DNA from 3 places in the Actinomadura chokoriensis genome. Region 1 is predicted to be linked to each of the others. Evidence: riboswitches for the same ligand, from Rfam matches in the RefSeq annotation. Region 1 holds a riboswitch; each other region holds the start of a gene.

Region 1 (7,539 bases):
CGTCCGCTACCGGAGAAGCACGCCGGGCTCACCGACCCGGAGGCGCGGGTCCGGCAGCGGTACGTCGACCTCATCGTCAATGACGAATCGCGGAAGATGGCGCGGCTCCGCAGCGCGACCGTGCGCGCCGTCCGGGACTTCTGGCACGACGAGGGCTACCTCGAGGTCGAGACGCCCATGCTCCAGCCCATCCACGGCGGGGCGGCGGCGCGTCCGTTCACGACGCACATCAACGCGTACGACATGGACCTCTACCTCCGTATCGCGATCGAGCTGTACCTGAAGCGGCTCGTCGTCGGCGGCATCGAGAAGGTCTTCGAGATCAACCGGAACTTCCGGAACGAGGGCGCGGACTCCACGCACAACCCGGAGTTCACGATGCTGGAGGCGTACGGCACGTACCTCGACTACAACGACATGGCCGACCTCACCCAGCGGATGTACCAGAAGGCCGTCGTCGCCGCCCTGGACACCACTGTCGTCGTCCATGACGGGGTGGAGATCGACCTCGGGCTGCCCCAGTGGCCGCGCATCACGCTGTACGGGTCGGTGTCGGAGAAGCTGGGCGAGGAGATCACCCCGCACACGCCGATCGAGGACGTCCGCAAGCTCGCGGACGCGCACGGCATCTCGTGGGACCCGAAGTGGGGTCAGGGCAAGCTCGTCCAGGAGATCTTCGAGGAGCTGATCGAGCACACGCTCGTCCAGCCCACGTTCGTCATGGACTACCCGGTCGAGACGTCGCCGCTGACCCGCCAGCACCGCGAGGAGCCCCTCCTCACCGAGAAGTGGGACCTCATCGGCTTCGGGACGGAACTCGGCACCGCCTACTCCGAGCTCGTCGACCCCGTCGAGCAGCGCCGCCGGCTCACCGAGCAGTCGCTGCTCGCCGCGGGCGGCGACCCGGAGGCCATGCAGCTCGACGAGGACTTCCTGCGCGCCCTGGAGTACGCGATGCCGCCCACCGGCGGGATGGGCGCCGGCATCGACCGGATGATCATGGCGTTCACCGGCAAGGGCATCCGGGACACCATCCTGTTCCCGCTGGTCAAGCCCGAATAGTGACCGGCAGGTCGCGCAGGCCCCGCAGGACGAGGTTGTCCCGGTAGACCAGGTCGCCGCCCGCGGGATCGGCTCCGGCGAGGGCCACGTCGCGTTCGAAGAGCCTCTTCAGCGCGACCTGGCCCTCCAGCCGGGCCAGCGGCGCGCCCAGGCAGAAGTGGATGCCGTGCCCGAACGACAGGTGCCGCGGCGTGTCGCGTCCCTCGGTGTAGCGCGCGAGGTCGAGGCGGTCGGGGTCGTCGAAGACGGCCGGGTCGCGGTTGGCTGCACCGGTCAGCAGTAGGACGAGCTTGCCGCGCTCGATGAGCGTCCCGTCCAGGTCGACATCCTCTAGGGCGGCCCTGAGGGTGAGCTGGACGGGCGGGTCGTAGCGCAGCAATTCCTCAACGGCCGCTTGGACGTTCCCAGGACGCGCACGGAAGAGCTCCAACTGCACGGGATCGCGGAGCAGCGCCAGTGCGCCGTTCCCGATGAGGTTCACGGTCGTCTCATGGCCCGCCACGAGGAGCAGGACGCACGTGGCGAGCAGTTCCTCCTCCGACAGGACGTCCCCGCCGTCGGAGACGCCCACGAGGGCGCTCAGGAGGTCGTCCTGCGGTCGCCGCCGCCGTTCGGCCGCCAGTTCCCGGAAGTAGGCCGCGAACTCCTCTCGGGCCGTCTCGCGCTCGGCGATCTCGGCCTCCGGCAGGAGGAAGTCGGGGTCGAGTCCGCGCGCGAGGCTGTCGGACCAGCCCTTGAACAGGTCGCGGTCCCGCGCGGGGACGCCGAGCATCTCGCTGATCACGATGACGGGGAGCGGATACGCCAGCGCCGCGATCAGGTCGACCTCGCCGGACAGCCCGTCCAGCAGCCCGTCGACCAGCGCCTCCACGCGCGGCCGCAGCCGCTCGACGAGCCGCGGGGTGAACGCCTTGCTGACCAGCCGCCTGAGCCGGGTGTGGTCGGGCGGGTCCATCGTCAGGAACGACGGGTTCGGCGCCCGCGACTCGCGCCACAGGCCGCCGCCCTCGGGGCGATGCCCGAACCGGGGGTCGCGCAGCACCTGCTCGCAGAGGCTGTAGGAGGTCGTCACGCGGAGGCCGACGTCCGTCCGGTGCAGGCGGTTTCCGGCGGGCGAGAGACGGCGGTAGTGGGCGTAAGGGTCGGCCCGGAAGGCCGGATCACCCGGATCGAACCCGAGGACCGCCGCGGCCTCGGCCTCCACGGCCTGCCCCGTCCTGTCCTCCATGCCCTAAGTCACCCGGATTTAAGACGATCTGTCAATAGCCTGGACGGCCGGGAGCCCGCCGGGCCCGCCGTCGTCCTTGACGGCGGCCCGGGGCGTTAAGCGCTTTCGCGGATGATGAGCTCGGGGCGCTGGACGACCTGGCGGTGCTGGTGCGACTTGCCCTCGCTCATCTCGGCCAGCGCCAGCTCTGCGGCCTCCCAGCCCAGTTCCCGGCGCGGCTGCCGGATCGTGGTCAGCGGGACGGCGGCGCTCGCGGCGAGCTCGATGTCGTCGTAGCCGATGACGGCGATGTCGTCCGGGACGCGGACGCCGAGCCTGGTCAGCTCGTTGATCAGGCCGATGGCCAGCAGGTCGTTGGCGCAGAACACCCCGTCCGGCCGCGGCCTCATCGCCATGACCTCGTGGGCGGCGGCCTGGCCCTCGGTGGGGCTCAGCGCGTCCTGGACCAGCGTGCGGGGCTTGGTGAAGCCCGCCTCGACGATCGTCCGGGCGGCGCCGTCGCGGCGCTCCACGCAGGGCTGCGGCTCCGGGACGCCGGTCACGAACACGATCCGCTCGCGGCCGATGCCGAGCAGGTGGGCGGCGGCGATCTCCCCGCCCGCGACATGGTCGACCCGCGCCGAGCACGCCTGGGGGGAGTCGCGGTCGATCAGCACCACGCTCATGCCGGCGGCGCGCAGCCGCGAGATGTCGCCGGGGCCCAGCCCGACCGGGATGATCAGGACCCCGGCCGCGCGCTGCTCCGTCAGGAGTTCCAGCGAGCGGCGCTCCTTGGCGGACTGGTGGTCGCTGGAGAGCCACAGGGCGTCGTGGCCCGCCTCGTTCAGCGCGGCCTCGGCGCCGCGCGCGACGTCGGACGCGTAGGGGTTGGTGAGGTCCTCGACGACGATGCCGAAGGCCCGGCGCGGCTGGTCGCCGAACTCGCCCGCGGTGCGGTCGGGGCCCCGGCGGAGCCGCCGGGCGGACTCGTTCCGCACGAATCCGAGCTCCTCGATCGCCGCGCGGACGCGGTCACGGGTAGCTTCGGCCACGAGATCTGGCCGGTTTAGGACATTCGAAACGGTCCCAACTGAGACTCCAGCCCGCCTCGCGACCTCACGAATACTGGTCTGTGGCAACTCGCTCCTCGTCCCGCTCCGGGGGTGTTTTCCCAGGTAGTGGAGTTATACGCGGCATGCCACCGATAATGCGGCCACGCTGTGTGGTCACACGGTCACATAGCGCATTTGGGCAGCGCTTGACGGGCCGGATCCGGCCGCCTAGCGTTCCGAGCCGAAGCGTAGCTTGAAACGATTCACGATCTTGCTCCGCGGCGGGATCTGGCGAGTCCAACGAGGAGGGACGGGTGCGGATGGCTGGCGATCTCATCCCGGCTCCCTCGGACGGCCAACGAGTGAATCGTCACCCGGAGTTCCCCCGAACGACCCCGCAATCGGCCAGGCGGCCACCTCCGGCCAAGCTCGCGAAACAGAAAAGGAACCCGATGATCTAAGTCCGGAAGGCTCCGGACCCGGCAACCCAACGCGCGTACAGAGGCCCAACCCGTGCCTGTGCAGCGGACGGCTGCATCCCCGCGGTCATCACCACGGACGAGGGAGGACGGAGTGGAAACAGCCACACTCGCACGTCGTGGCACCGACGATTTCGGGCTGAGCGAGGAGGAGATCCGGCTGCTCGCCCAGATCGCGAGCGGTGTCACCGCCGATGTGGCGGCACGCAAGCTGGAGCTGAGCGCACGGACCTTGCGGCGCCGGTTGCGGACGATCTGCGACCGGCTGGAGGTCAACACCCCTATCGAGGCCGTGGTGTGGGCGGCCCGGAGGCAGCTCATCTAGCGGCTTCACCCCTCGACGCCCGCCAGGGGACGGGCGGGCGTCATCCAGAGATCCAGGCGGCGAACACAGTCGAATTCCGTCCGACCCCGCAGCGGCGGCGCCGGCGCCCAGGCAGGTAGGTCCCTGCACAAGGCGTCGCCGCGGACGGCGTTCGCGAACCCCCGCGTCCGCTGGGTCTCCTCGTGATGCGCGCAGATCTTCGGCGGGGGCGCGGGTCAGGCGACCCGGACGCCGCCGGCGAAGGGACGTCCGGCCATGGAGGCGATCTTCACGACGTCACCGGTGTGCGGCGCGTGGATCATCTTGCCGTTGCCGATGTACATCCCCATGTGGTGGAGATCGGAGTAGAAGAACACGAGGTCGCCCGGCTGGAGCTGGCTGCGCGACACGTGGGTTCCCGCGTTCCACTGGCTGCCGGTGTAGTGCGGGAGGTTGATGCCCACCTGCTTGTAGGCCCACATCGTGAGGCCGGAGCAGTCGAAGGTGCTCGGACCGGCGGCGCCCCACACGTAGGGGCGTCCGAGCTTGCCCATCGCGTACCGCAGCGCCTGCGCGGCCTTGCCGGTGCCGATGACGGGGAGCTTGGCGAGCGCCGCGGGGTCCCGCTTGATGATCGTGCCGCGGATCTTCTCGTACGCGTCGGTGATCTTCTTGCGCTGCGCGTCGAGCTGGGTCCGCAGGTCCTTGACCTGCTGGGCGCGCGCCTCGGAGGACTTGCGGGCGCGCTGCGCGGCCTGCATGGCCTGCATGAGGCCGAGCACCTTGGTGCTGTCCTGCTTGGCGAAGTAGTGCAGGGTCGCGGCCTGGTCGAGGACGGCCTGCGGGTCCTGGGAGGCGACGAACGAGACCGTCGGGTCCGATCCGCCCTGCATGTAGCTGGTCGCGGCGAGGGCGCCGACCTTCTGGCGGATGGCCTCGAGCGACTTCTCCTGCCGCGCGGCGTTCTCCGTGGCGACCTTGGCGGCGCGCTTGGACTGGGCGAGCTTCACCTTCATGCCGTTGTACTGCTCGGTGAGCTGCTCGAGCTGGTCGGCGAGCTGGAACGCCTTGGAGGTGAGCTCCTTGGTGGAGGGCTCCGGGTCGGCGTGCGCGACGGCGACGGTGTGCGGGGCGATGACGTGCGGTGCGGCCGTCAGCGCGATGAGCGCACCGGCCACGGTGACCGCGCGGCCGCGAAATCGTGAAAGGGAAGCAGGCCGCGATTGCTGCACGAATTCTCCTCTCCTCGTCCGCCTACCGGGTTAGCTGACGGGTTGGGGCCGGAGCAGCCCGTCCGCGAGCGTGCGCGGGTCATCCCGCGGCGTTGCGGATTCACCCCTCACGGCGGCGGCCCGGGGCGGCCCCGGACGCTCCGAAAGTGGGTCCCCGGCTCCCGGGGCGCTGGTTGCGGCCCGCGGATTCGGCGGTTCGGCCTCCGTTCTGCGGGTGGCCGACGTCAGCGGGACACTAACGGAACGCGCAATGGATGCCAACCAGAACCCATGAAATCGCAGGTCGCCGGGGCGGGGCGTGCTGGACCGCCGAGTACGCCCCGTGTTGGGAACTGTGTTTTGAGTCACTTTTTCGAGGGTGGACGACTTGTGTGCGACTTCGGCCTAGTCGTTTTTATCTAGTCACACATGGAGAACGCCCGCCGCACGTCTGGGCGCGCCTGTGTTCGGTTGGGGACGCGTGCGTTCGGCCGGAGCCGGTGTTCGATAATCTCGCCTGTTTGTGGAGGTCGAGATCCGGCGTGCCCGTACCGCCGACGTTCAGGAGATCCGCAGGCTGGTCGATCTGTACGCCGGATCGGGGCGGCGCCTGCTGAAGAAGAGCACGGTGAAGCTGTACGAGGACGTCCAGGAGTTCTGGGTCGCCGAGGACGTCCGGCAGGGGTCGCCGGGGCGCGTCGTCGGCTGCGGCGCGCTGCACGTGATGTGGGAGGACCTCGCGGAGGTCCGCTCCGTCGCCGTGGACAAGGGGCACGGCGGACGCGGCATCGGGCACCGCATCGTCACGCGGCTTCTGGACACCGCGCGGGAACTGGGCGTGCGGCGGGTGTTCTGCCTTACCTTCGAGGTGGAGTTCTTCGGCCGCCACGGCTTCCAGCAGATCCTCGGGACTCCGGTGGCGCCAGAGGTGTACGAGGAGCTTCTCCGCTCTTACGACGAAGGCGTGGCAGAGTTCTTGGACCTCGATCGGGTCAAGCCCAATACGTTGGGCAACACCCGGATGTTGCTTCGCCTGGAGGACTGACCCAAATGAGCGATTCCCCCAACCGCGGGCGGCGTTACCAGCAGCCGCAGGGGCAGGGTTCCTACGGCCCGCCGCCCCCGTACCAAGGTCCCCAGTGGCAGCAACCGCAGCAGCCTCAGCAACCCCAGCAGCGGCAGCCGTCGACGCAGCAGTGGCAGCAGCAGCCCCAGCAGGACTGGGGGCAGACCTACGAATCGTCCTACGACCAGTACGGCGACTCCCACGGCGGTGAGATGCAACTGGCCCCGATCCTCCGGCGGGCCGGAGCCAGGGTCATCGACAACGCTCTCGTCGCCGTCTTCGGGTTCGCGCTCGTCCTGCCCGTGACGGTCGCCGCGTTCGGGCTCGGCGACAAGAGCGGCAGCGACCAGGACGAGGGCGGCATCTGGAACTGGCCCATCATCTTCACCCTGTTCTGCGTCATGTCGGTGCTGCCGTTCCTCTACGAGGCCGTCCAGCTGTCGATGTGGGGACGGACGCTGGGCAAGCGCGTCCTGGGCCTGGGCATCGTCCAGGCGCGCCCTGCGGGACGTCCTATGAGCACGACGCAGGCGGTGTGGCGGGCGGGGATCGTCCACGTCGGCTACCAGGTCGGTGTCTTCTTCTTCCTCATCCTCGCCGTGATGGTGTGGGAGTACGCCGCGTATGGGATGGCCCTTGTCTGGGTGGGCGGCGTGATGGCCTACCTGTGGGCGATCTGGGACCAGCCCCTGCACCAGGCCCTGCACGACCGTTTCGCCGGCACGCTCGTCATCGACGAGCGGACCGGATACGACGAGTACTCCGAATACACCGAGTACGCGGAGTAGGGCCGCGATGGCGGTTCCCCTTGCCGAACCGGGCCAGCGGCTGCTGGCGCGCGTCGTCGACACGCTCGTCGTCGGCGTGCCCGTCATCGTCGTCGTCCGCGAGCTGGTGTCCGGGCACATGGTGGACGTCGTCGCGCCGCCCGCCGTGGCCGGCTGCATGCTCCTGTACGAGGCGGTCCAGCTGGCCCTCTGGGGCCGGACGCTGGGCAAGCGCTTCGCTGGCATCGAGGTCGTCACCGCCTTGCCCGCCGCAGAGGCGGGCAAGGCGGACGCAGAGGAGGCGAGCGGCGCGCCCATGGGCGGCCTTGGGGGCATCCCCGTCTCCGTACCGGGCTTCGTGCCCGTGACCGCGCCTCCAGAGGCGGAGACC
Region 2 (7,539 bases), on a different contig from region 1:
CATTGCAGCCGGCGGGGTCGTCGTTCCGGGCCGCGGCGGCGCGGATCACGGCGCTGACCAGGGACGTCTACCGGGCGGCGTGACGCGGGTCACAGGGCGGGGAAGGGTTCCGTCCGGACTGGGTCATCGGAAGCGGTGCGGCCGGACGGGAACGGAAATCCATGGCAAAGATCTGGGCTGTTTACCAGGTTGTGGGCGAATAGTCCTTCGCTGGCGTATGTAGCTTTTTTCTCCCAGGGGCAGTGACGCCGAACGGGGGACACAGGGTTGGCGGAAGCGGAGGGCACCCAGCCCGGGGTGCACGTTGCGGACCTGGAGGACCTGCGGGGCGCCGCGCACGACCGCGCGGTGCTGGCGGAGGCGCGGGTCGTGCTGGGACGGCGGCTCGGCGTCCCGCCGGGGGAGGCCCTGCAGCATCTGATCTGGCTCGCGCGCGATCTGGACATCGACCTCACCGAGGCGGCGGCCCTGCTGGTCAAGGACCGGGGCGAGGGCCCGGTGGGGGCGGTGCTCGCCGGGCGGCGGGCGCCGCGGGCCGAGGGCGGCACGGAGGAGCGCAAGGCCGTGCTGACCGAGGCCGAGGACGTCCTGCGCCGGGTGACCGCCGAGGACACCGGGGGCGACGCCGAGATCCTCGCCGAGGTGGGCGAGGATCCCGTGGCGCGGGCGGTGCTGGACGGGACGCTCGACTCCTGCGCGCACCTGGTGCCGGTCCGGGGGGCCGACGGGACCGTGGCCGACTTCCTCTACGCCGAGCTGAACGCCGCCACCCGGGACATGTTCGGGCGCGGCGGGGCGGAGCTGACCGGGCTCCGGCTGCTGCGGACGGATCCGGGCGCGGTGCTCAGCGGGCTCTTCGACGAGTACGTCGAGGTGCTGGAGACGGGCCGGCCGGCCGAGCGCCCCTCGATCATGTACTCCACCGCCCAGCGCGGCCTGTCCCGGTCGTCGCGGATGAGCGTCCGGTGCGTGCGGGTGCCGACCGGGGTGTGCGTCACCTGGCGGTACCACGCGGCCGAGGACCGCGTCGCGCGGCGGCTGGAGCGGGTCGAGCGGCTGGCGCTGATCGGCTTCGGCGAGTGGGACCTCGCGACCGGGGAGTCGGACTGGACGCCGCAGATGCGCGCCAACTACGGCCTCGCCCCCGACGAGGTGCCGCCGATGCCGCACGACCTGCCGAAGGCCGTGGCGGACGACGACCTGCCGCTGGTGGAGGAGGCCGTCCAGACGATGTTCTCGCGCCGGGAGCCGGTGGAGGCCGAGCACCGCGTGATCGGGCAGGACGGCACGCCGCGGCACCTGTGGCTGTTCGCCGAGCCGGTGCTCGGCGACTCCGGGCTGCCGATCTCGATCAACGTCGTCTCGCAGGACATCACCCGGCGCCGCGGCGTCGAGCGGGCGCTCGCCGAGACCCGCCGGCAGATGCTGAAGCAGCAGGCCCGGACGGCGCAGGAGCGGAAGGTGGCGGTGACGCTGCGCCGCGCGATCCTGCCGGACGAGGACGAGGTGGAGCAGCTGCCGGGCCTCGGCATGGCGGTCCGCAGCCTGGCGGCGGAGAGCACCGCCCGCATCGGCGGGGACTGGTTCGCGACCCGCGCGCTGCCGGACGGCCGGGGCCTGTTCGCCATCGGCGACGCGGCCGGGCACGGGCTGCCGGCGGCGGCCGCCATGGCGCGGACCCGCAACGGCCTGCTCGGCCTCGCCTGCACCGGGGAGCCGGCGGGGCGGCTGGTGGGCTGGCTGAACGAGCTGGTCGGCACCATGGACCCGCCTGCGACGGGCACCGCGATCGTTGCCCACTACGACCCGTCCCGGCGGGCGCTGGAGTGGACGTGCGCGGGCCATCCGCCGCCGATCCTGGTCCGGGAGGGGCGGGCGGCGCCGCTGGAGGTCGTCCGGGACCCGATGCTCGGCGCGATGCCCTGGCACTACACGACGATCACCACCGGGCTGCGCCCGGGGGACCTGCTGTTCCTCTACACCGACGGCCTGGTGGAGCGCAGGGACGCCGATCTGGACGAGCGCATCGGCCGCCTCACCGCGATCCTGCAGGACTCCTCGATGCGCCCGGACCTGGCCCTCGACGAGGTGATGACGCGGATGGAGTTCGACCGGGCGGCGGACGACACCACGCTGTTCGCCCTGCACATCGAGTGACCGGGCGCACGCACGGCCCCGAGAGGCCGCGTCGTGTGAGCTAGGACTCAGTCAGGGCCGTGGTCAGGGCCGGTACGCGGCGGTGGCCGGCGTGTCGGCCGACGCGCACTCAGACGTTCTTTACCTTTTGCTCATCTGCCGGTAAGCCCTGCGGGCAAAGGGCTGAGGGGCAGTCTGGGAAAGATCGGGAACACCCGGCGGCCTGACGCTGTTGGTGAATCCTTGGAAGGGCATGAAGCGGGCATAAACGAGGTTTGTGTCTGGTTTGCTTTTCTTGAGAAGGTTGCTACCTTCTATCCGAATCCCGCAGCGCACCCCATGCGTTGCCGCCGGCCGTGCCACGCGCGGCCGAGGATCGCGGAGCGGTATCCGCACGCGATGCGCGCCACCTGACGCGCGCACCCTCACCGAGATCAGTCGCTGAGATCCATCCGAATAGTCTGCGCCGCGTCACGCGGTGCGAGGCCGAGTCCGTCCCGGTCCACGCGACCGGACGGAGCCGGGGACCCAATGTTCCAGGGGTGAATCGGCGCGTCGAGAGCCGCGCCGTAGGGCTGCTTCCATGCCCGAATCCGTCAGCTAACCCGGTAGGCGTCATGGAAGACAAGGAGATTCCCTGCATGACCGGTCGTTTCGATCGACTTTCGCTCAACCGCTTCTCGTCCGAGGACAAGGCCGTCGGCGTCGCCGCCGGTGCGGTCCTGGCCGGAGCCGTCGGGCTCGCCGTCCTCAACCCCCTCGCCGGTGGCAGCGCCGCGGCCGAGACGCCCGCTCAGGCGGCGGCGGCCGTGGCCGAGCAGAGCACCGCGTCCAACAGCGCGTCCAAGGGCTCCGCGGCCATGACCACCGCCGAGGCCAAGGAGGCCGGCTACAAGGTCGCGCCGCGCGCCGTCCAGGCCTCCGAGGTCATCAAGCTGGCCCAGAAGCAGGTCGGCATCAGCGAGGGCAAGGGCGGCCAGACCAAGTTCCACGACTGGTACGTCTCGACCCCGCACGCCAAGGCCACCGCCCAGCGCGACGGCGGATTCTCCGTCAAGGCCTACAACGGCGCCCAGTGGTGCGACATGTTCGTGTCCTGGCTCGGCGCCCAGACCGGCGTGAAGAACATGGGCTGGGACGCCTACACCGTCCAGCACGCCAGCTGGTTCAAGAAGACCGACCGCTGGGGCGACAAGCCCAAGCCGGGCGCCGTCGTGTTCTTCGACTGGAAGAACGGCTCCGGTGGCTCCATCGGTGACATCGACCACGTCGGCCTCGTCGTGAAGGACAACGGCGACGGCACCGTCAAGACCATCGAGGGCAACAGCGACAACGAGGTGCAGAAGAAGACCCGCAAGCTGTCGCAGATCGTGGGCTTCGGCTACCCCGACTACGCGAAGAGCTGACCCCGGCTCTCCCAGCCCAGCACTTCGAAGACCCTCCCAGACCTGAAGGCGCCCGGCCCCCGGCCGGGCGCCTTCGGGCGTTCCTGGTGATCTGCGCCATGTCTCCGCTGAAGTCGGGTAATGCGAAGCATTAGCAGCCTTTGATCCTGCTTGGACCTCAGTGCGGAGTTCCGGGATAGGAATCACTGGCGACGCGTCCGACCAGCTCCTGCGGGCTGGCTCAGTTCCGGCGGAACCGGGGGAAGGGGGGATGCCCATGCGGGTGCGCCCGGATGTGAGCGTGGTGGTGATCGCCTACAACGACGCGCGGCAGCTGCCGCAGGCGGTCGCCTCGTCGCTGGCGCAGTCGCTGGGCGGCGTCGAGACCGTGATCGTCGACGACGCCAGCACCGACGGCACCGGGGAGGTCGCCGACCGGCTCGCCGCCGCGCACCCGGGGCGGGTCCGGGCCGTCCACCTGCCGTCCAACTCCGGGGGGTGCGGACGGCCCCGCAACACCGGGATCGACGCGTCGTCCGGCCGCTACCTGATGTTCCTCGACAGCGACGACCTGCTGGACCGGCACGCCTGCCTCAACCTGGTCGCCGCCGCCGAGGACACCGGCGCCGACCTGGTCTCCGGCCTCTGCGACCGGGTCTTCCTGGACGTCCCCGCGGGCGCGAAGGGGCGCATCCGCCCCTGGTACCCGTGGCTCTACCGGAACAGCGCCGTGTACGGGTCGCTGGCCGAGAACCCCGACCTCCTCTACGACACCCTGTCGACCAACAAGGCCTACCGGCGCGGCTTCCTGGAGGAGCACGGGCTCCGGTTCGTCGAACGGCTGCACTACGAGGACCTGCTGTTCACCGCCGAGGCGTACCTGGCGGCGGGCCGGACCGCGCTGATCCCGCACCGCGTCTACCACTGGCTCGTCCGGCAGCGGACGGCGGCGCCGTCGATCTCCAACCGGCGCGCCGAGCTGGCCAACTTCGCCGACCGGCTGGAGATCCACCGGCGCATCGACATGCTGTTCGCGCTGCGCGGCGCGCACGACCTGCGGCAGGCCAAGGGTGTGAAGTTCGTCAACCACGATCTGGTCCTCTACCTGCGGGAGCTGCGCGACCGCGACGCCGGCTACCGGGAGCGCTTCCTGGACCTCGCGGCCGGCTACCTCGCCGAGCTGGACCCGCGCGTCTACGAGCTGGCCAACCCGATGCCCGCGATCGCCGCGTACCTGATCCGGGAGGGCGACCACGACGGGGCGCTCGCCGCCGCCGAGTACCGGCCCGCCGAGCGGCCCGAGCTGCGCGCGCGGCTGGTGGAGCGCGACGGGCGGGTCTTCTGGGGCGCGGCACGCCCGCGCGGCACGCTCGGCCGCGCGATCCTGGACGTCACGGGCTTCGGCTTCCACGTCCGGCCGCTGAAGGAGCTGCGCCCGGCCAACACGGTGACGCGGCTGGAGATGCGCGGCGACCGCGTCCTGATGGCCGGGCACGTGCTGAACCCCCTGGACCGCGTCCCCCCGGACGCCGAGCTGGCCGGGACGCTGGAGTTCTGCGACCGGCGCCGCCGCGCCCGCCGGGCGCGGGCCCGCGCGACCGTCCGCCACGAGGGGGAGCGGCTGGCGTGGCGGTCGGAGTTCGCCCCGGCCGCGCGGATCAGGCCGGTCGGGTTCATCGACCCCGTCTGGGACGTGCGGCTCCGCGTCCGGGTGGACGGCGAGGAGATGGTCACCCGCCCCGGCGAGGGCCGCGGATCCCCGTCCCTGACGGGCGTCGCGCTGCCCGTCCGGCCCCGGCTGACCAGGATCGCCGCGGACCGGCTCCGCTCCTACGTCACCGAGGGCGGGCACCTGGCCTTCGCGCTGGAGACGGCGAACCCGTGGGCGCGGCTCGCCGGGGCCGCCGCGCTGCGCGCCGCCCGCTCACCGGCGGGACGGCTGGCCTGGCGCCGGGCGCGCGAGGCGGAGAAGGCCGTCCGGCGGACGCTGACCTCCCGCAAAACCAAGATCGCCGTGTTCAACCGGGTGCTGAGCCGGCTGCCGGTCCGGCCCGGCCTGGCCGTCTTCGAGAGCCACCTGGGCCGGCACTACTCGGACAACCCCAAGTACATCTACCGGGAGCTGCGCAGGACGGGCCGGCCGGTGCGGGCGGTGTGGTCGTACGCGTCGTCCCCCACGGGGTTCCCGGACGACGCCGCGCTGGTCCGGCGCGGCTCCTGGGCGTACTTCCTGGCGCTGGCCCGCGCCGAGTTCTGGATCGACAACCAGGGCTACCCGGAGGGCCTCCGCAAGCGCCCGGAGACCACCTACATCCAGACCTGGCACGGTTCGGCCTTCAAGCTCATGGGCCTCGACCAGCCGCGGCTCAAGATCGCACCCGCCGCCGAGCGGGCCCGGCTGCGCCGGATGGTGGAGCGCTACGACTGCTTCCTGGTGCGCTCCGGGCACGACGCCGAGACGCTCTGCACGGGCCTCGGCGTCCGCTCCGAGCTGCTGCCGGCCGGCTACCCGCGCAACGACCCGCTGGTCAACGGGGTGGACGGCGACGCCGAGCTGGCCGCCGAGGTGGCGTCGCTCCGCGCGTCGCTCGGCCTCGGCGACGGGCGCCGCGCCGTCCTGTACGCGCCCACGTTCGCGACCGGGCCGAAGGGCCGGCCCGTCAAGCTGCTGGAGCCGCCCGTCGACCCGGAGCTCTTCGCGCGGGAACTGGGCGAGGAGTACGTGCTGTTCGTCCGGCCGCACTACCTGTGCCGGGCCAACGTCCCGCCCGGTGCCCGCGCGGTCATGCGGGACGTCGGCGCCGTGCCCGACGTCACCCCGCTGCTGCTGCTCGCGGACGCGCTGATCACCGACCACTCCTCGATCATGTTCGACTTCGCGCTGCTGGACCGGCCGATCATCCTGCACCTCCCGGACGGCCGCGACCTCACCACCGGCTACTTCGACCTGGACCGGCACGGTCCCGGGCCGATCACCCGCACGCAGGAGGAGCTCGTCGCCGCGCTCGCCGGCCTGGACGCGGCGGAGGCCGTCCACGCGGCCCGGCGCCGCGCGTTCGCCGCGCGCTTCGGCGAGCACGACCGGGGCACCGCCGCCCGCACGGTGGTGGACCGCTACTTCCCGGCCGCGCGGCCGGACCACAGGGGGAACAGGGGGGAACGCGATGGCCGCACGGCGTGACGTCTTCATCGTGTGCAACAACGCCGACGAGATGGGCGGGCTCCAGCGCTGGGCGCACCACATGGCGCGGCTGCTGGCCGGACGCGGCGACCGCGTCACGCTCGTCGGGATCACCCGCGGCCCGGAGCCGTACCACCACGGCCGCGACGGCTCCTACGCCGTCGAGGTCCTGCACCGCGAATGGCGGGCCCCGGCGATGGCGTGGCGGCCGAAGAGGCCCCTGGAGCGCCTGAACGCCGTGGCGCGCGGACGGGAGCTGCGGCGGGCGGCGGCCCAGCGGCGCGGCGCCGCCCGGCTGTCGGAGCTGTTCGCCGCCGCGGAGCCCGGCTCGGTCGTCATCGTGGCGCAGGTGTGGGCGATGGAGTGGGTGCGGCTCGCCGACACCGCCGGGCTGCGGGTCGTGGCGATGAGCCACGAGTCCTACAAGGCCACACGGAGGTCGACCCGGTACCGGCGGGTCAAGGAGCACTACAAGGACGCCGACCGGATGCTGGTCCTGACCGCCGAGGACGCCGACGCCTGGGCCCGGGACGGCATGACCAACGCCGACTACATCCCGAACCCGCTGCACGTCACGCCGACCGTCCATCCCACGCTGGACCTCCCCGTGGTGGCCTGCGTCGGCCGCCTCTCCTACGAGAAGGGCATGGACCTGATGCTGGAGGTGTGGGGCCGGATCTCCGCGCGCCACCCGGAGTGGCGGCTCCATATCTACGGCAGCGGCCCGGACGAGGCGGACCTGCGCGGCCAGGCGGCCGGGATGGGCTCCGTGGAGTTCCGGGGCGTGGTCGCCGACGTCGAGGAGGCGCTGGTCGAGGCGTCGGTCTTCGCGCTGCC
Region 3 (7,539 bases), on a different contig from region 1:
GAGGCGGCCGGTTTCCAGGCCCTTCATCATCTGCGCGAACCCGCCGCCCTCGGCGCCGCCGAGCACCGCGTCCAGTGGGGCACGGTGGCCCTCGAAGGACAGTTCGCAGCTCTCGACGCCCTTGTAGCCGAGCTTCGGCAGGTCGCGGGAGACCGTCAGGCCGGGACCATGCTCGATCAGGAGAATCGACATTCCCTTGTGGGCGGGACTCGCCTCCGGGTCTGTCTTGCAGAGCAGGGCGATCAACTTGGAATGGCGCGAGTTGGTGATCCAGGTCTTCGCGCCGTTGACCACATAGCCGTCCGCGGTCCTGCGGGCGGTGGTGCGCATGGCCTGGAGGTCAGAGCCGCCGCCCGGTTCCGTCAGGGCCATGGTGGCCCGGATCTCGCCCGTGGCCATGCGCGGCAGGTACCGCTGTTTCTGCTCGTCCGTGCCGAAATGGAGCAGCAGTTTGGCGACGACCGTGTGGCCGCCCATCGCCCCAGCCAGGCTCATCCAGCCGCGGGCCAATTCCTCGGTGACCAGGACGTAGCAGGGCATGGAGACGGGATTGCCGCCGTATTCCTCGGGGACGGCGAGGCCGAAAATGCCGAGTTCCTTCATCTTCTCGATCAAGGCCCCGGGGTAGGCGTCGGCGTGCTCGAGGTCCCGGGCCACGGGCTTCACGTCCTTGTCGACGAAGTCGCGGACGGTGCGGACGACGAACTGCTCGTCCTCGGCAAGCATGTCGATGACGCTCATGCTCGGCCCTCCTTCCGAAGTGGCGGCGTCCATGGTCGCGGAGGCCGGTGCAATCCCATCACGGACGACCTCCGATGATGGGAGCGCACCGGACTCTAAGGACTGAACATGGCCTCCTCGCCGTCCCCGCTCGGCTCGTACGTCGGCTCCTGGGCCCCCGAGCCCGTCACGGTCGCCGACCCGATGCACGCCGGTCCCACCGCGGCTCTCTCGGTGGTGCTGGGCCTACCGGACGCGGCCGCCGACGGACTTCTTCCGCCGCTGTGGCACTGGCTCTACTTCCTCGCCTGGCCGCCGCGGCAGGCCCTCGGCGCGGACGGGCATCCGGCGCAGGGGCACTTCATGCCGCCCCTCCCCGACCGGCAGCGCATGTGGGCGGGCGGCCGGTGCGAGATCACCGCCCCGCTGCGGCTCGGCGAGGACGCCGAACGCGTCAGCAGCCTCACGTCGGTCGCCGTGAAGGAGGAGCGCGGGATGCTCTTCGTCACCGAGCGGCACGAGTTCCGGCAGCGTGGACGCGTCTGCGCCGTCGAAGAGCAGGACATCGTCTACCGGTCGGGGCGTACGACCGGGCAGCACCCGGCGTCTCTCGACCGGACGACCGTTCCGCAGGCCGCCGATCCATGGCGGCTCGCGGTGCGGACGGACCCGGTCCTGCTGTTCCGTTTCAGCGCCCTCACCGCGAACTCCCACCGCATCCACTACGACGCCCCGTACGCCCGGGACGAGGAGGGGTATCCCGGGCTCCTCGTCCACGGGCCGCTGCTCGCCCTGCTCATGCTCGAACTGCCCCGCCGCCACACCCCGGAGTCCCGCGTGCGCTCCCTCTCCTACCGGCTGCGGCGGCCGGTGTTCGCGGGCGAGCACCTGGCGATCCGCGGCACCCCGTCCGGCTCCGGGGCCGACCTGCACGTCGCCACCCACCGCGAGGAACGCCACGCGACCGCGCAGGTCGCCTTCGCCTGAGCCCCGGGGTCAGGGGCCGAGGCCGGCGTCGCGGGCCTCGGCCATCGCTTCGGCGCGGTTGGCGACCTGGAGTTTGGCGAAGATGTTCGAGACGTTGTTGCGGACGGTCTTCGGGGAGAGGCCGAGGCGTTCGGCGATCGCCGGGTTCGACAGGCCGAGGGCGATCAGTTCCAGGACGTCGCGCTCCCGGGCGGTGAGCTGCGGGAAGGGCGCGTCGGCGGGGCGGGCGACGGCGATCCGCGCGAAGTAGGCGGAGACGCGGCCGGCCAGCGCCGGGCCGAAGATGACCTCGCCGGCGGCGACCGCCGACACCGCGCGCAGGATCTCGTTCTGGTCGGCGCCCTTCAGCAGGTAGCCGCGGGCGCCGGCGAGCATCGCGGCGAAGACGCTCTCGTCGTCCTCGTGCATGGTCAGCACGAGGACGCCGGTCTCCGGGCGCGCGGCGAGGATGCGGCGGGTCGCCTCCACGCCGCCGAGGCGCGGCATCTGCAGGTCCATCACGACGACGTCCGGGCGCAGCCGGGCCGCGGTCTCGACGGCGGCCGCGCCGTCCGGCGCCGTCCCGACGACCTCGACCTCGCCGGTGGAGTCCAGCATCAGGCGCAGCCCGTCCCGGTAGACGGGGTGGTCGTCGGCGAGGAGCACGCGCGGGGTCACGACGCGCTCCCGGTGAGCGACGGCCGGGCCCGCTCGTCCGGGCTCGGCCCGAACGGCAGGACGGCGCGGACGCGCGTGCCGCCGCCCGGACGCGCCGCGACGGTGCAGCGCCCGCCGAGCTCCTCGGCCCGCTCCCGCATGCCGACCAGCCCGACCCCGACGAGGGCGCCCGGCGGGACGCCCCGGCCGTCGTCGGCGACCTCCACCTCCAGCGCGTCCTCCGAGACGTGCAGCCGGACCTCGCAGTGCGCCGCCGCGGCGTGCCGCGACACGTTCGCCAGCGCCTCCGCCACGATCCGGTACGCCGCCTCCTCGGCGGCTGCGGGCAGCGGCGGCAGGTCGCCCGCGCAGCGCAGCCGCACCCGCAGCGTCCGGTCCTGGAACCGCTCGGTGAGCTGCTCCACCGCCCCGACCAGGCCGAACTGGTCCAGGGACGGGGGACGCAGGTCGTGCACGAGGCGGCGGACGTCCGACAGCACGTCCGACAGGTCGCCGCGCACCGAGCGCAGCGTCGCGTCGGCGGCGCCGGGGTCGCGCGGTGCGAGGTTGCGGGCCGCCTCGATCTTCAGCGCGGCCGCGGCGAGCGACGGCCCCAGCCCGTCGTGCAGGTCGCGGCGCAGCCGCCGCCGCTCCTCGGCGATGCCCGTCACGAGCTGCTCCCGGCTGCGCTGCAGCTCCTCCGTCAGCGCCGTCGCGCGCGCCGCCGCGGCCGCCTGCCGGACGACGTCGGCGAGGAGCCGCTGGTCGGCGGCCGGCAGCCGCGACCCGCTGCGCGGGACGAGCGCGAGCCGCCCGATCGCCGCGCCCCGGTAGCCGAACGGCAGGACGACGACGTCGTCGCGCGCCGTCCCGTGCTCCACCGCGACCGTCCGGCCGTCGGCGCGGTCCAGCTCCACGCGCACGTACGGGGACCGGAACGACTCCGCCACCGCCCGCGCCACCTCCAGCAGCATCTCGTCCGGCCCCATCGAGCGCTCCAGCCTCCGCGCCAGCGCCGACACGACGTCGTAGGGCTCGGCCCGCCCGGTCAGCACCCGGTTCACCCACCGCTGGAGCCGCAGGCGCAGCGGCGCGTACAGCACGGCGACGACGCCCGCGCCGGCCACCGCCGCGAGCGGCTCGTCGATGAACGTCCCGACGCCGACGAACACCGCCACGTCGATGCCGACCACGGCGGTCGCGAGGGCGGCGTACAGCAGCGTCCAGCCGAGCAGGAGGTCCACGTCGTACAGCCGGTACCGGGCGACCGCGACCAGCACCGCGGCCGCGAGCGCCGCGTGCATGAGGACGAGGGAGATGTCGCCGATCCACCAGTTCACCGACGGCGGCGTCACCTCCGTCAGCAGCCCCCCGGCGGCGATGAGGACGACGTTGGCCGCGAGCGCCAGCAGCATCCACCGCAACTGCGCCTTGCGCACCGCGTCCGACCGGCGGAAGCGCACGGTGAACGCGGCGATCGACACCCCGAACGAGGTGAGGAAGCCGATCCAGAACATCAGGCCCGACACCGGCCAGAGCGCGTCGGGCAGCGGCGGCGTCAGCGGGTCCAGCGGGACGTCCCGCAGGGCCGGCGTGAGCGGCTCGCCGTGCGAGAACACCCGCCACGGCACCATCAGCAGCGCCACGACCCCGATCGCCTGCGCGGTGATCGCGACCGCCACGGGCCAGCGCCAGCGCCGCGACGGCAGCCGCCCGTCCGGGAAGAACATCAGCGTCAGCGGCACGATCATGTTGATCATCGGGCCGAACCGGGCGCCCGCGTACACGGTGAACGCCGTCAGCGGCAGGCCGCCGCCGTGCTCCAGCACCGACAGCGACGCGTACGCCGCGGTGATCCCGTCCACGACGGCGATCGACCCGCCCGCCAGCAGCAGCCACGTCAGCGGGTGCCGCGGCAGCCGCGTCGCCAGGACGCCGCCGGCGACCGCCACCGGCAGCCCGGAGCCCGCCGAGCCCCAGTGCGCCCAGTCGAGCGGGTCCGGGGGCCGGTCGCCGCCCGCCATGAGGACGTCCAGCCAGACCGTCGCGACGGTCGCCGCGACGCACAGCGCGGCGACCACGACGGCGGACGCCCTCAGGAGCCGCTCGGCCCGAGGCGCCGGAAGGGCGCTCCTCACCCGGCCAGCATGGTGCGCGCGGCGTCCCGGCCACCTGGGAGCGGCGTCCCTGCCGACCGGGGACACCGGTCACCGGCGGATGAGGCGCGGTCCGGGGCGCGCCCGCCGCCGCCGTCACTGGGCGCCCGGGACATCGGGGACGGAGCGTCGGGGTCATGGCGGCGCGATCCGGCGCCGCCCCGCACAGGGAGAAGACAGATGACCGTACACGTCCGGCCCAGTTCCGTCTATCCGGACGAGCCGTCCGGTTCCGCGCCGGGCGGGCTCCTGCTCCGGACCCGCCTCACCGGCGCCGCCGCCGTCGCCGGCACCGCCGCCTGGATCACCGGCCTGCTCATCGCCGGGAACGAGGTCCAGGACGAGATCGTCCCGGTCGAGATCTGGGGCAGCATGGCGTTCCTGCTCGGCGTCCTGTGCCTCGTCGCGCTCGTCCTGTCCACGAACGCGACCGGAGGGGGCAAGGGCCGCTCCATCGCGATCGTGGAGATGGTCCTGTTCGGCCCGGCGCTCGTCTGGTGCCCGCTGGCGGTCGCCTACGACGGCGACACCCCGGGCTGGGTGATCCCGTTCGACATGTGCTGGCCGCTGTCGATGCTCGGCATGCTGGTCCTCGGCATCGCCGTCGCCAGGGTCGGCCGCTACCGCGGCCTGCTGCGCTGGCAGTTCCTGCTCTGCGGGCTGTGGCTGCCGGTCGCGGGCATCGGGCAGGCCGTCATCGGCGACGACGGCGGCACCCTCCCGGGCACGGCCTGGCTCGGCCTCTCCTACGGCGTCCTCGGCCTGCGCCTCGCCCTCACCCCCCGCATCGTCCTGCCCGCTCCGGCGCCCGCCGAGCAGAGCCCCGCAGGGCCTTCCCGGTAAGGGCCGGCGGGCCCTGGCGGGCCGGCGGCAGGGTGCCTGAGCTGGGAGTTTGATTTTGCGGGGGTTTGCCATCTCTTGGCGATGTGAGTAGCTTGGCCCCCGCCAAGGCGCTTCCCAGGCGTTCTTGTTCCACCCGGCTCGGAGCCGGTGGCGGCGGCGCGCTCCACGTGCCGTCCGGCGGCGCGCGACGATCGCGTCCGCCCGCGCCCTTCCGCAGGGCCTGACAACAGCAACGCCGCTCTCTCTCGCAGCGGCAACCGCCGAGTCCGCCGTAGTGCGGAGCCGGGGACCCACCCTCACTGGGGTGAATCGGCCGATTCCAGGCCGTAGGGCGACTTCCACGTCCGAACCCGTCAGCTAACCCGGTAGGCGGCTTATGGAAGAAGGAGCCCCCCTTGAAAGGCAAGCACAGCAAACGCCCGGGTCCGTTCGGCCTGAGCCCCCGCGCCAACGGCGCACTGATCGGTCTCGCCGTGTTCGGCGTGGCCGCCACGACCGTCCAGGCGGCGAAGTCGCCGGAGGAGACCGGAACGTCGGCCGCCGCCGTGCACAGCGTCCCGAAGCCGCGGGCGGCCGACCCCGGCGAGTCCACCACGTCCAGCAAGTCCGAGAAGGCCGGCAAGTCCGACGTTGATGAGCGGTCGCAGGTCATCGCGCGGGCGAAGACCTGGAACCCGCACAGCGACGAGCGGGTGCGCTACAGCCAGTCCGACTACCACGAGGGCTACCGGACCGACTGCTCCGGCTTCGTCGCCATGACCCTCGGACTGCCGAAGCCGGGGCCGAACACGGTCGGGCTGACGTCGTCGCGCTTCACCAAGCGGATCAAGATGTCCGAGCTCAAGAAGGGCGACCTCGTCATGGACGCCCAGGGCACCAACACGACGAGGCACGTCGTCATCTTCGAGAAGTGGGCCAACAGCCGGCACACGTCGTACTGGGCCTACGAGCAGCGGGGCCGGTACGGCACCGACTACCGGACGCGGGACTACGGTCTGTCGTCCGGCAGCGAGTACAAGGCGTACCGGCCCGTGAAGCTCAGCGGCGCTTGAGGGCGATCCCGGCCATCCCGAGCTGCTCGCCCGGAGTGAGGTTGTCCGGGTCGACGGGAGAGTCGGGACGCCACAGGGCCGTGTAGGTCACGCCGGGGTCGACCAGCTCGAAGTCGCCGAACTGGGCCTCGATCTCGGCGGGGGTGCGCGCCCACCCCTCCTCGAGGTTCTCCCGTGTGATGCGGGCCAGCTCCTGCTGCTGGGGCAGGCCCGTGTCCACGAGGGACGTCATGAAGAGGTGGCTGCCCGGGGCCAGGACGTCGCGGTAGGCGGAGACCACGCCGTCGACGACGTCCGGGGAGAGGTAGTGCAGCATCCCGACCATCATGACCACGGCCGGCCGGGAGAAGTCGAGGAAGCCCTCGACGGCGGGGTCCGCCAGCACGGCCGCCGGGTCGCGGACGTCGCCGGTCGTCACCCTCGTGGCGTCGTTGCTGGCCAGCAGCGCGCGGCCGTGGACGGCGACGAGGGGGTCGATGTCGACGTAGACGACCCGGGCCTCGGGGTTCTCGCGCTGGGCCACCTCATGGGTGTTCTCCAGGGTGGGCAGCCCGCTGCCGAGGTCGAGGAACTGGTCCATGCCCGCCTCGCGGGCCAGGTAGCGGACGCCGCGGACGAGGACCTTGCGGTTCTCGACGGCGGATTCGCGCAGTCCCGGGATCAGCTCGGCCGTCTGGTCGGCCAGGGCGCGGTCGGCGGCGAAGTTGTCCTTGCCGCCGAGGAGCGCGTCGTAGGCCCGCGCGATCGTGGGCTTGTCGAAGTCAAGTTCGGCCGGAGGCCACTCGTCCGCCATGACCGGATGGTAGATCATGTGCGCCCGGAGAGTGGGGCGAACCCCGACTCTCCGGGCGTTCCGGTCAGGTGTCGCGCATGGCCCGCAGCGACTCCTTCAGCGAGCCGACGGTGGCCATGACCGCCGTGGGCTCGTAGCCGCAGTGCGCCATGCAGTTCGCGCAGCGCGGGTCGCGGCCCCGCCCGTAGGACTCCCAGTCGGTCTCGTCCAGGAGCTCCTGGTAGGTCTGGGTGTACCCGTCCGACATCAGGTAGCAGGGGCGCTGCCACCCGAAGAGCGAGTAGGACGGGATCGCCCACGCCGTGCAGGGGAAGTCGACCTTCCCCTCCAGGAAGTCCAGGAACAGCGGCGA

What was found. Region 1 has a riboswitch for cyclic di-AMP ahead of ABFX46_RS14175 (C40 family peptidase). Riboswitches for the same ligand answer to the same signal wherever they lie in the genome.
Region 2: another riboswitch for cyclic di-AMP. It lies ahead of ABFX46_RS35450 (CHAP domain-containing protein); the one in region 1 lies ahead of ABFX46_RS14175 (C40 family peptidase).
Region 3: another riboswitch for cyclic di-AMP. It lies ahead of ABFX46_RS02885 (hypothetical protein); the one in region 1 lies ahead of ABFX46_RS14175 (C40 family peptidase).

Annotation. Positions count from the first base shown of each region.
Region 1 covers NZ_BAAAMW010000005.1:248,329-255,867, forward strand. Annotated here, with positions in the region: gene lysX (bifunctional lysylphosphatidylglycerol synthetase/lysine--tRNA ligase LysX) at 1-1,062, shown strand, start outside; gene ABFX46_RS14160 (cytochrome P450) at 1,049-2,290, opposite strand; gene ABFX46_RS14165 (LacI family DNA-binding transcriptional regulator) at 2,386-3,408, opposite strand; gene ABFX46_RS14170 (transcriptional regulator) at 3,895-4,125, shown strand; gene ABFX46_RS14175 (C40 family peptidase) at 4,341-5,282, opposite strand; cyclic di-AMP (ydaO/yuaA leader) riboswitch at 5,340-5,540, opposite strand; gene ABFX46_RS14180 (amino-acid N-acetyltransferase) at 5,839-6,360, shown strand; gene ABFX46_RS14185 (RDD family protein) at 6,366-7,169, shown strand; gene ABFX46_RS14190 (RDD family protein) at 7,177-7,539, shown strand, end outside.
Region 2 covers NZ_BAAAMW010000025.1:5,347-12,885, forward strand. Annotated here, with positions in the region: gene ABFX46_RS35440 (hypothetical protein) at 1-83, shown strand, start outside; gene ABFX46_RS35445 (PP2C family protein-serine/threonine phosphatase) at 268-2,157, shown strand; cyclic di-AMP (ydaO/yuaA leader) riboswitch at 2,611-2,766, shown strand; gene ABFX46_RS35450 (CHAP domain-containing protein) at 2,778-3,542, shown strand; gene ABFX46_RS35455 (bifunctional glycosyltransferase/CDP-glycerol:glycerophosphate glycerophosphotransferase) at 3,799-6,702, shown strand; gene ABFX46_RS35460 (glycosyltransferase) at 6,686-7,539, shown strand, end outside.
Region 3 covers NZ_BAAAMW010000001.1:582,415-589,953, forward strand. Annotated here, with positions in the region: gene ABFX46_RS02860 (acyl-CoA dehydrogenase family protein) at 1-741, opposite strand, end outside; gene ABFX46_RS02865 (HTD2 family dehydratase) at 850-1,707, shown strand; gene ABFX46_RS02870 (response regulator transcription factor) at 1,717-2,364, opposite strand; gene ABFX46_RS02875 (sensor histidine kinase) at 2,361-4,481, opposite strand; gene ABFX46_RS02880 (hypothetical protein) at 4,680-5,342, shown strand; cyclic di-AMP (ydaO/yuaA leader) riboswitch at 5,591-5,730, shown strand; gene ABFX46_RS02885 (hypothetical protein) at 5,738-6,394, shown strand; gene ABFX46_RS02890 (SAM-dependent methyltransferase) at 6,381-7,187, opposite strand; gene hpnH (adenosyl-hopene transferase HpnH) at 7,252-7,539, opposite strand, start outside.